3 regions of the Rheinheimera sp. WS51 genome follow, and region 3 is predicted to be linked to each of the others. Evidence: predicted binding sites of a transcription regulator. Region 3 holds the regulator's gene; each other region holds the start of a gene.
What was found. Region 3 encodes sigma-54, which starts transcription at its own class of promoters, with help from an activator protein. Its sites were predicted from a motif close to TGGCANGNTNCNTGCTT; they were not measured.
Positions count from the first base shown of each region.

Region 1 (3,286 bases), on a different contig from region 3:
TGAAGCTATACGCTTAGGGGCTATAGATTATTTAGCGAAACCTTTTTCGCCCGAAGTATTAGTAAATACGGTAAGTCGTTATGTTAGTTCAGAAGATGCTTCTACCATCGAGCCTATTGTTGCAGCAGAAAGTAGTAAGCAGTTACTTACTTTATGTGGCAAAGTGGCACGTACCGATGCCAACGTTATGATTTTAGGGCCTAGTGGCTCAGGTAAAGAGGTGTTAGCTCGCTATATTCACCAGTTGTCGGAGCGTAATCAAGGGCCTTTTGTTGCTATTAACTGCGCTGCTATTCCAGAAAATATGCTGGAATCTACGCTGTTTGGTTATGAAAAAGGTGCCTTTACCGGTGCCATAGCCGCTTGTCCTGGTAAATTTGAGCAGGCACAACACGGCACTATTTTGTTAGATGAAATAACAGAAATGGATTTAAACCTGCAAGCTAAATTATTAAGGGTTTTACAAGAGCGTGAAGTTGAACGGTTGGGCGGGCGTAAAACAATTAAATTAGATGTGCGTGTGTTAGCAACAAGCAACCGTAATTTAAAACAAGCAGTAGCTGAAGGTGTGTTTCGTGAAGATTTATTTTATCGCTTAAATGTGTTTCCTTTAACGTGGCCGGCATTAGCCGAGCGGCCTGAAGATATAGTGCCGCTAGCCGAGTACTTTATTGATAAGTATTGTCGCAATGAAGGGCGGGCTATTGCTAAATTAAGTGCTGAGGCCGCATTGCGGTTACGGCAGTATAGCTGGCCGGGTAATGTACGAGAGTTAGATAATGTTATCCAGCGTGCCCTAATAATTTCTAACCAAGATAATATTCAAGCTGAAGATATTATGCTGGAATGTAGCCAAAGTATTCCAATGCCATCGTTGACACAAAAGACCGGCGAAATAACAAATAGCCATTTAGCTAGCAGCGATACTCATTTAGTGCAGCCATCATTGCCTGCAAGCACATCGGAGCCAGAGATAGACTTTAAAACCAGTGTGCATGATCAAGAACACCGTATTATTTTGGCAACCATGAAAGCCTGCGCAAATAAACGTAAAGAGGTCGCCGAAAAGCTGGGTATTAGCGATCGTACCTTGCGTTATAAATTAGCTCGTATGCGTGAATATGGTATTGATATTCCGGTGTAAATAAGTCGGTTATGTTTAATTACAACGGGCAGCTAAGACGCTGTCCGCTTTCTTTCCCTATCTAGAAACCAAGTTCAAGATCAATTAAGCCTAGAATAGGTTTGCTTTATTCTGGCTTTATCTACTGGATAGCTGCATTTAATTTAAACTTTTCTAATTATTTCAATGCATTAAAGTTGGCATATTTAATGCTTATATAACTATATTAGTTAAGCAGCAATTTTTTGACAGGTGACGCGATGAATATCAAAGGCCAAAATTTATATGCCGAAATGCAGTCTATGGCAGTGCAAGCTCGCGCAGTTGGCACCGAGCTTAAAGTAAAAAATACTGCTGAAGTTAACCCAAGCCAAACTGATTTTAGCCAAATGCTGACCCAAGCTTTAGGCAACGTTAATGATTTAGCACAAGAAACAGGCAAGTTACGAGGCGCACTTGAAATGGGCGACCCTAACGTATCTTTAGCTCAAGTGATGATTGCTAGCCAAAAGTCGTCATTAGCATTTGAGGCAACAGTGCAAGTTCGTAATAAACTGGTAGAATCGTACAAAGAAATTATGTCGATGCCGGTATAGGTCAGGAGTAAATAGACGTGGCTGATAATCAATCAACCGAACTGGCATTAAGCGGTAATGACTACGCCAGTGATGAGCAACAAGAACAAAAAACTAGCTTACTTGGCTCTTTAGCGGGTACTGATTTAATCCGTCAGATTACCATGGTTATTGCGTTAACTATCTGCTTAGCCATTGCCATTTTAATTGTGTTATGGGCCAGGCAGCCCGAGTTGCGTCCTCTTGGCACCTATGCTACCGAAGAACTTATTCAAACACTTGATCATTTAGACTCGCAAAATATCAGTTATGAGTTGCAAGGCAATGTTATTTTAGTGCCTGAAGATCAATTTCAAAAAGTTAAATTATCTATGTCTCGTGCCGGCTTAACTAAAGAGTCTTCAACGGGGACTGAATTTTTATTAAAAGACAGTGGCTTTGGCGTAAGTCAGCGCTTAGAAACCGAGCGTTTAAAGCATAGCCGTGAGCAACAACTGGCTCGTACTATTGAAGAGCTGCAAAGTGTATCGCGTGCTCGGGTGTTATTAGCTATTCCGAAAGAAAACGTTTTTGCTAGAAAGCAAAAAATGCCTTCAGCTACCGTGCTTGTTACTGCTAGAGGCGGTACTGTTATACGCGATAGTGAAGTTGATGCCATTGTGGATATTGTGGCCTCAGCGGTACAAGGATTAGAGCCAACACGAGTTACCGTAACAGACCAAAGTGGCCGTTTATTAAACAGTGGCTCGCAAGATGCTTCAGCGGCAAGAACGCGCAGAGAATATGAATTACAGCGTACTCGTGAAGAGGAATATAGACAGAAAGTTGACTCTATTCTAATGCCTGTTCTGGGGTATGGTAATTACACCGCAGAAGTTGATTTACATATGGACTTTACCGCCACAGAGCAAACTCAAAAACGCTATAACCCAGATTTACCCGCTGTACGTAGTGAAATGACGGTTGAAGAAAATAATGTAGGTAGTGTCAGCGGTGGTATTCCTGGTGCCTTATCTAATCAGCCGCCGCTGGATTCTACTATCCCTGAACAAGCTACAAGTAGTAGCAAACAACAAATTATTCCAGGTCGCAGCCATAAAGAAGCTACGCGTAATTATGAATTAGATACCACTATTAGTCATACAACTCAGCAAAGTGGTGTGATTCGCCGGTTAAGTGTTTCAGTTGCTGTTGACTATAAAATAGGAGCAGATGGTGTAACACCTGAGCCGCGCAGCCAAGCCGACTTAATGAATATTCGCCGTTTACTGCAAGGTGGTATTGGTTTTGATGTTCAGCGTGGAGATATAGTTGAAGTTATTTCTGTACCTTTCATCAAAGATGACATTTTAGATATTGAGCAGCCAAGTTTTTATACTCAAGAGTGGTTTACTCGCTTAGTGAGACTGATTATTGGCGGAATTATTGTTATCGTACTTTTACTCTTTATCGTGCGTCCTATGTTGAAGAAACTGATCTACCCAGATGACACTAAAGAAGCTTATGATGAAAAGTCGATGAGCAAAGGCTTAGACTTGGGTGATGACACTGTCGACATGCTAAACTCATCATTTGATGATAACGCTGT
Region 1 is NZ_JBOTRC010000009.1:97,666-100,951, reverse strand. Features, by position in the region: gene ACRCA4_RS11345 (sigma-54-dependent transcriptional regulator) at 1-1,144, shown strand, start outside; gene fliE (flagellar hook-basal body complex protein FliE) at 1,384-1,719, shown strand; gene fliF (flagellar basal-body MS-ring/collar protein FliF) at 1,737-3,286, shown strand, end outside.
Region 1: a site for sigma-54 is predicted at 1,322-1,338, ahead of fliE (flagellar hook-basal body complex protein FliE). Genes of this name have one in related genera too.

Region 2 (3,286 bases), on a different contig from region 3:
TCAGCGTATGGGCTTATTTGCTGGCTCGGGTGTGGGTAAAAGTGTGCTTCTGGGTATGATGACACGTGGTACTGCGGCAGATGTTATCGTAGTTGGCTTAGTAGGCGAGCGGGGCCGAGAAGTAAAAGAGTTTATTGATGAAATTCTTGGTGAAGAAGGTAAAGCTCGCTCTGTTGTTATTGCTGCTCCTGCAGATGTATCGCCTTTAATGCGCTTAAAAGGCTGTGAAACGGCGGTTCAGGTTGCGGAATATTTTCGTGATCAAGGCATGGATGTGTTGTTATTAATTGATTCAATCACTCGCTATGCTCAGGCGCAGCGTGAAATTGCATTAGCGGTAGGTGAGCCGCCAGCAACAAAAGGCTATCCCCCTTCTGTTTTTGCCAAGTTACCGGCTTTAGTTGAACGAGCAGGTAATGGCTCGGGTAGTCAAGGCTCGATAACGGCATTTTATACGGTACTATCTGAAGGTGATGATCTACAAGATCCTATCGCCGATGCATCGCGGGCTATTTTAGATGGCCATATAGTGCTATCTCGTCACCTGGCCGACTCAGGCCATTTTCCTGCAGTAGATATTGAAAAGTCTATTAGCCGGGTAATGCCAGCGGTAACCAGCATGGAGCATCAGAACCAAGCTCGTGCTATTAAACAACTTTATGCCAGTTATCAACAAAGCAAAGATTTAATCTCTATAGGCGCTTATGTCCGAGGCAGTGATCCTCAGCTAGACAAAGCCATTGCCATGATGCCGAATATTAAGCAATTTTTGCAACAAGGGATGACAGAAGTTATTGCTTATGACGAAAGTTTACAGCAGCTTAATCAGCTAGCGCCGTTACCTCAGGGGCATAAACAATGATAAATCATCGTTTTGCTATGCTAATTAAAGTGCAACAACAGCGTGAGGAAAAGCTGCAAGCGCAGTTTATTAATGCCCAGCAGTTTTACCAGCAAGCCGAGCAAAAATATCAGGGGTTAGCTGATTATAGAACTGAATATATTCAACAAAGTCAGCAACAAGGTAGCTCTGGCTTACAAAGTCGCCAATATAATCAGTTTGTTAACTTTATAGGCAAGCTAGATCAAGCCTTAATGCAACAAGCTAAAGCCGTGCAGCAAGCCAGACAAGTGGCTGAACAGCGCAAACAGGCATGGTTAGCTATGCAAAAAAAACGTAAAGCACTTGAGTATTTAGTAGAGCGCGAACAAACCGCGGCTTTACATGCACAAATGAAGCAAGAGCAGAAAAACGCTGATGAGTATGCAGGGCAAATTTTTATGCGCCGTTTAGCTGCAGAAAAAGCAGAAGAATTATAAAAGCCTAATAAATAACAAACTGGCCTGAAATTTGTATGTATTTATTCTACATGCTGCTAATTAGCTTTTTAAAGTGATTAGCACAACATAAATATATTTTATTGGTGCCTTTGGTTATGCCTGATAAAGCCATTGTTAAACTGTTTGCTTTGATGTGCTTTGTTTATGTTAGCTTTTTAATGAGCTAGTTAGGCGTTAAGTGTCGTATCAAATGCGCTAAGTAGCAGGAGATGAGTATGTCTGGTCAGCCAGTTTCAACGGTTTTAAGTAGTATAGGCAGTGTAGATAGTTCGCTGCGTACAGGATTAGCGCAAGCTGAAACTAGCACGTCAGATGCTTTTGGTGCTAGTTTAGACCACGCTTTAACCCAAGAGCATAGTCAAAACTCAGGCCAGCAATTGCGGCAACTTCCTGCCGGTGTCGGCAATTTGTCTGAAATCAGTTTAGCACTGGCAAAAAATGATCCTGCTGTTAGCCTAGTTACAGTAGAAAACACTGGCAATGGCTTATTAGCTAATAATTTATTACAACAAATTGCTTTTACTAAAAAAAGTACTGAAGCTGAATTAACGGCTGAAACAAGCGACATAAAATTGACTGATACTAAGGCGCCAATTACCACAGGTCCTGTGCTAGTAACTGATGATCCTGATGCAGAACCTAAGTTAACTTTACCAGATGCTACAGAACAACTGCCATCGAAAACGGTAAAACCACCCGTGGTGGAAGGAAATCCGGTTCGCATTACTGATGAAACCAAACCTGAATTAGTGCTACCAAATGGCCCTGATAAAAAACAAGACAAAACAACTAGACCGCCAGTGATGGAAGGCAGTCCGGTTCGCATTACTGATGAAACTAAACCTGAATTAGTGCTACCAGATGGCCCTGATAAAAAACAAGACAAAACAACTAGACCGCCAGTGATGGAAGGCAGTCCGGTTCGCATTACTGATGAAACTAAACCTGAATTAGTGCTACCAGATGGCCCTGATAAAAAGCAAGATAAAACAACCAGACCGCCAGTGATGGAAGGAAACCCGGTTGGCAATACGGATAAAACTAAACCTGAATTAGAGCTACCAGAAGCCCCTGATAAAAAGCAAGATAAAACAACCAGACCGCCAGTGATGGAAGGAAACCCGGTTGGCACTACTGATGAAACATCGCCTAAATTAGATTTACTTAATCAGCCAAGCCATGGCCTTATTAGATCCGGTACCCAACCTATCCAGCGCGATGGGCCTATAACTATTGATATTGGTGGTAGGCCTGATCCTGAAATAGGTATTCCGGTAAAACCGATATTTAGTCAAGGCAATATTAGTTTAGCCACAGCTGCTAATAAAGAGCAGACTAAAGTAGATGATAAAACGCCAGCTAAGTCTAAAGCATCTTTAGCAGATAAAGTTGATACAGATAAAATGACTTCATCGGCAAAACAATCAGAGGTTAGTGCGCAGTTAGCCGAGAAATTGACAGCGTCGTCTACGGGCGCCTCCCGTCAAGAAAGTAGCTTTGCAGCAACTTTAGCAAGTAGTGTCACAAATACACAAGCAAGCGCGGTGGAATCACGTTTAGCTACAGCCGCAAATAATGCTAGCCAGGTGGCTTCTCATACTGAACAGTTAAAGCAAAGCATTAACCTAATGAAGCAAGATGCTGCAGGGCATATGCGTCAGCAAGTAAGTATGATGCTAAGCCAGCAGATCCAAAAAGCAGAAATTAGGCTTGATCCCGCAGGGCTAGGCATGATGCAAATCAAAATTGATATGCAACAAGAACAAGCTACTGTGCAATTTACCGTGCAACAACAGCAAGCTAAAGAGCTAATAGAACAACAATTACCGCGTTTACGTGAAATGCTCCAACAACAGGGTATTCAATTAAGTGAGGGGCAAGTGCAACAGCAGTCACAGCAGCAACAACAGCAAAGACAGTTAGCACAACAAGGCCAGCAGAATCA
Region 2 is NZ_JBOTRC010000009.1:91,601-94,886, reverse strand. Features, by position in the region: gene fliI (flagellar protein export ATPase FliI) at 1-862, shown strand, start outside; gene fliJ (flagellar export protein FliJ) at 859-1,320, shown strand; gene ACRCA4_RS11310 (flagellar hook-length control protein FliK) at 1,557-3,286, shown strand, end outside.
Region 2: a site for sigma-54 is predicted at 1,341-1,357, ahead of ACRCA4_RS11310 (flagellar hook-length control protein FliK). Genes of this name have one in related genera too.

Region 3 (3,286 bases):
ATTGAAGGTGTGGGTATTCAGGCAGACTTAACCCAAAAGACCTTACATTTACTGCAACATAATAAAACGGTATACCAAAATGAAGGCTAATTATTTATCGGCAACAGCTTTACTATTAGTGGCATTAAGTACTAATGCTGCCGAGCCAGATTATAAGCAACAAATTCAGATTGATGCAGATAACTTATCTTCGATCAAAGAAAATGTACTGACTTACCATAATAATGTCATTATTAGCCAAGGCTCAATGAAGATGAAAGCCGATCAATTAGAAATCAATGCCAGTGCGGGTAAAGGCAAAGAAATCTATATTGCCAGTGGACGGCCAGTACATTATTCCCAAATGATGGAAGGCGGTAAGTTAGTCACCGCTAAAGCGAATCAAATGCGTTATGAGCCTTCTAGTCGTACCTTAACCCTCAGTGGCGACGCCGAACTAGCCCAAAGTGGCAGCATAGTAAAAGCATCTATTATTCGTTATAACGTTGAAAAACAACAATTAAGTGCAGATAGTAATAAGACCAAGCGTGTTACAACCATTTTTACACCTGAGGGAAATGATAACCCATGAAATTAGTGGCAGCGCATTTGGCTAAGAGTTACAAAGGCAGACAAGTTGTTAAAGACGTTAGTTTAGAAGTTAATGCTGGCCAAATAGTTGGTTTGCTTGGCCCTAATGGTGCCGGTAAAACAACAACATTCTATATGATCGTTGGCCTAGTGCCTTCTGATAAGGGCAGCATTACCCTGAATGATCAAGATATGACCTTTGAACCTATTCATGCTAGAGCGCGAAAAGGTATTGGTTACTTACCGCAAGAAAGCTCTATATTTCGCAAGCTTAGTGTGTACGATAACTTAATGGCAATTTTACAAACACGTAAATCACTTAGCCGTGCAGAACGTGAAGAAATAGCCGATAACTTATTAGAAGAGTTTCATATCGGCCATATTAAACATAGCTTAGGCATGAGTTTATCCGGTGGTGAACGCCGCCGTGTTGAAATAGCAAGAGCCTTAGCCGCTGAGCCTGCATTTATACTTTTAGACGAACCTTTTGCAGGCGTTGATCCTATATCTGTATTAGATATAAAGAAAATTATTCAACATCTAGGCCAGCGAGGGATTGGCGTATTAATTACCGATCATAATGTACGCGAAACACTGGATGTGTGTGAAGTGGCTTATATAGTAAGTCATGGCGAATTAATCGCGTCAGGTGCACCACAACAAGTATTAGCAGACCAAAAAGTAAGAGATGTATACCTAGGCGAGCAATTCAGACTATAGTTTAAATATATAATTTAGGTATAGTAGCTTTATATAAAGCTAATCCGTTAGTCATTTGTGTTTCAGGAGAACAGTAGAAGTACATGAAGCCATCTTTGCAACTTCGCTTAGGACAACAGCTGACCATGACACCCCAGTTGCAGCAAGCTATTCGCTTATTGCAACTGTCTACTATTGAATTACAGCAAGAGATTCAAGAAGCGCTTGATGCCAATCCTTTACTAGAAGCTGAAGACGACTACACTTCACAAAAGGAAGAATCATTACAACAAAATAGTCAAAAAACAGATGACTCAACACCCGAGAATGACTCAAAAACAGATATCAGCGAAACTGACGCCAGTGAAGCATTAACCGACAATAATATTCAAGAAGATCTGCCATTAGATAATGACTGGGACGACCTCGTTAGTGCAACACCGGTTAGTTCTGGAAGCAGTAGCAACAGTGATGACGATACCGCATATCAAGGAGAGACAAGCCAAAGTCTGCAAGATTATTTACGTTGGCAAATGCAATTAACGCCCTTTTCTCAAGTCGATTTAATTATTGCAGAAGTGATTATTGAAGCAATAGATGAAACTGGCCTATTGACTATTAGCTGTGAAGAAATACTGCAATCACTAGACTTACCTGATGTTGAAGCTGATGAAGTAGAAGCGGTGATAAAGCGGATCCAACTATTTGATCCTATTGGCGTTGGCGCCCGCACAATTCAAGAATGCTTATTAGTCCAATTACGTCAATTTCCGCAAGAAACAGCCTTTTTAGCCCAAGCCCAGTCGATTTTATTAGAACATTCTGATTATTTAGCTAATCGGGACTTCCGTTCTTTGATGAGAGTGACTAGACTCAAAGAAGATGAGCTAAAACAAGTTATGCAATTGATACAAAGCTTAAATCCTCGCCCTGGTGCTGATGTGATTAGGCAGGAGCAACAATATGTTATTCCAGATGTTAGTGTAAAAAAAGTTAAAGGCCGTTGGCAGGTTGAGTTAAACACTGAGACTATGCCGAAAATACGAGTTAATCAACACTATGCGGCTATGTCGAGAACGGCAAAAAATAGCAACGACAGCCAATTTATTCGTTCTCATTTACAAGAAGCAAAATGGTTTATAAAAAGTTTAGAAAGTAGAAACGAAACGCTGTTAAAGGTGTCCAACTGTATAGTGCAGCAGCAACAGGCGTTTTTTGAACATGGCGAAGAAGCCATGAAACCCATGGTATTAAATGATGTGGCAGAAATGGTTGGCATGCATGAGTCAACTATTTCAAGAGTAACAACCCAAAAGTACATGCATACGCCAAGAGGAATATTTGAACTTAAGTTCTTTTTCTCTAGTCATGTGAGTACAGATAGTGGCGGCGAATGTTCATCCACTGCTATTCGTGCCTTTATTAAAAAATTAGTGGCGGCGGAAAATCCGGCTAAACCGCTAAGTGACAGCAAAATGGCCGAAATATTACTAGAACAAGGGATAAACGTTGCAAGGCGAACTATAGCCAAGTATCGTGAGTCTTTATATATTCCACCGTCAAACCAGCGCAAGACCTTAATATAAGTAATTAAAAGAAGGAATAGCCTATGCAAATCAATCTTACTGGTCGTCATGTTGAAATCACAACTGCATTAAAAGAGTACGTAGACACTAAGTTCGCAAAATTAGCACGGCATTTTGAGCATATTACTAACGTAAATGTTGTTTTAACTGTCGAAAAAATAAAACAAATAGCAGAAGCTAAGATTAACTTAAGTGGTGCTGAAGTATTCGCCGTCGCTGATGATGAAAATATGTATGCAGCCATTGACCAGCTAATCGATAAACTTGATCGACAAGTTATTAAACACAAAGAAAAGTTAACTCGACACTAAAGCATCTATGATAAATTTAACCACCATGCTCACGGAGAACTGCACTAAAAGTGCAGTTCTTTTTAATAGTAAAAAGCGTATTTTAGAATATATTGCTGAGCTAGCGCAGCAGCAATTACC
Region 3 is NZ_JBOTRC010000001.1:75,212-78,497, reverse strand. Features, by position in the region: gene lptC (LPS export ABC transporter periplasmic protein LptC) at 1-90, shown strand, start outside; gene lptA (lipopolysaccharide transport periplasmic protein LptA) at 80-571, shown strand; gene lptB (LPS export ABC transporter ATP-binding protein) at 568-1,290, shown strand; gene ACRCA4_RS00420 (RNA polymerase factor sigma-54) at 1,374-2,855, shown strand; gene hpf (ribosome hibernation-promoting factor, HPF/YfiA family) at 2,879-3,166, shown strand; gene ptsN (PTS IIA-like nitrogen regulatory protein PtsN) at 3,174-3,286, shown strand, end outside.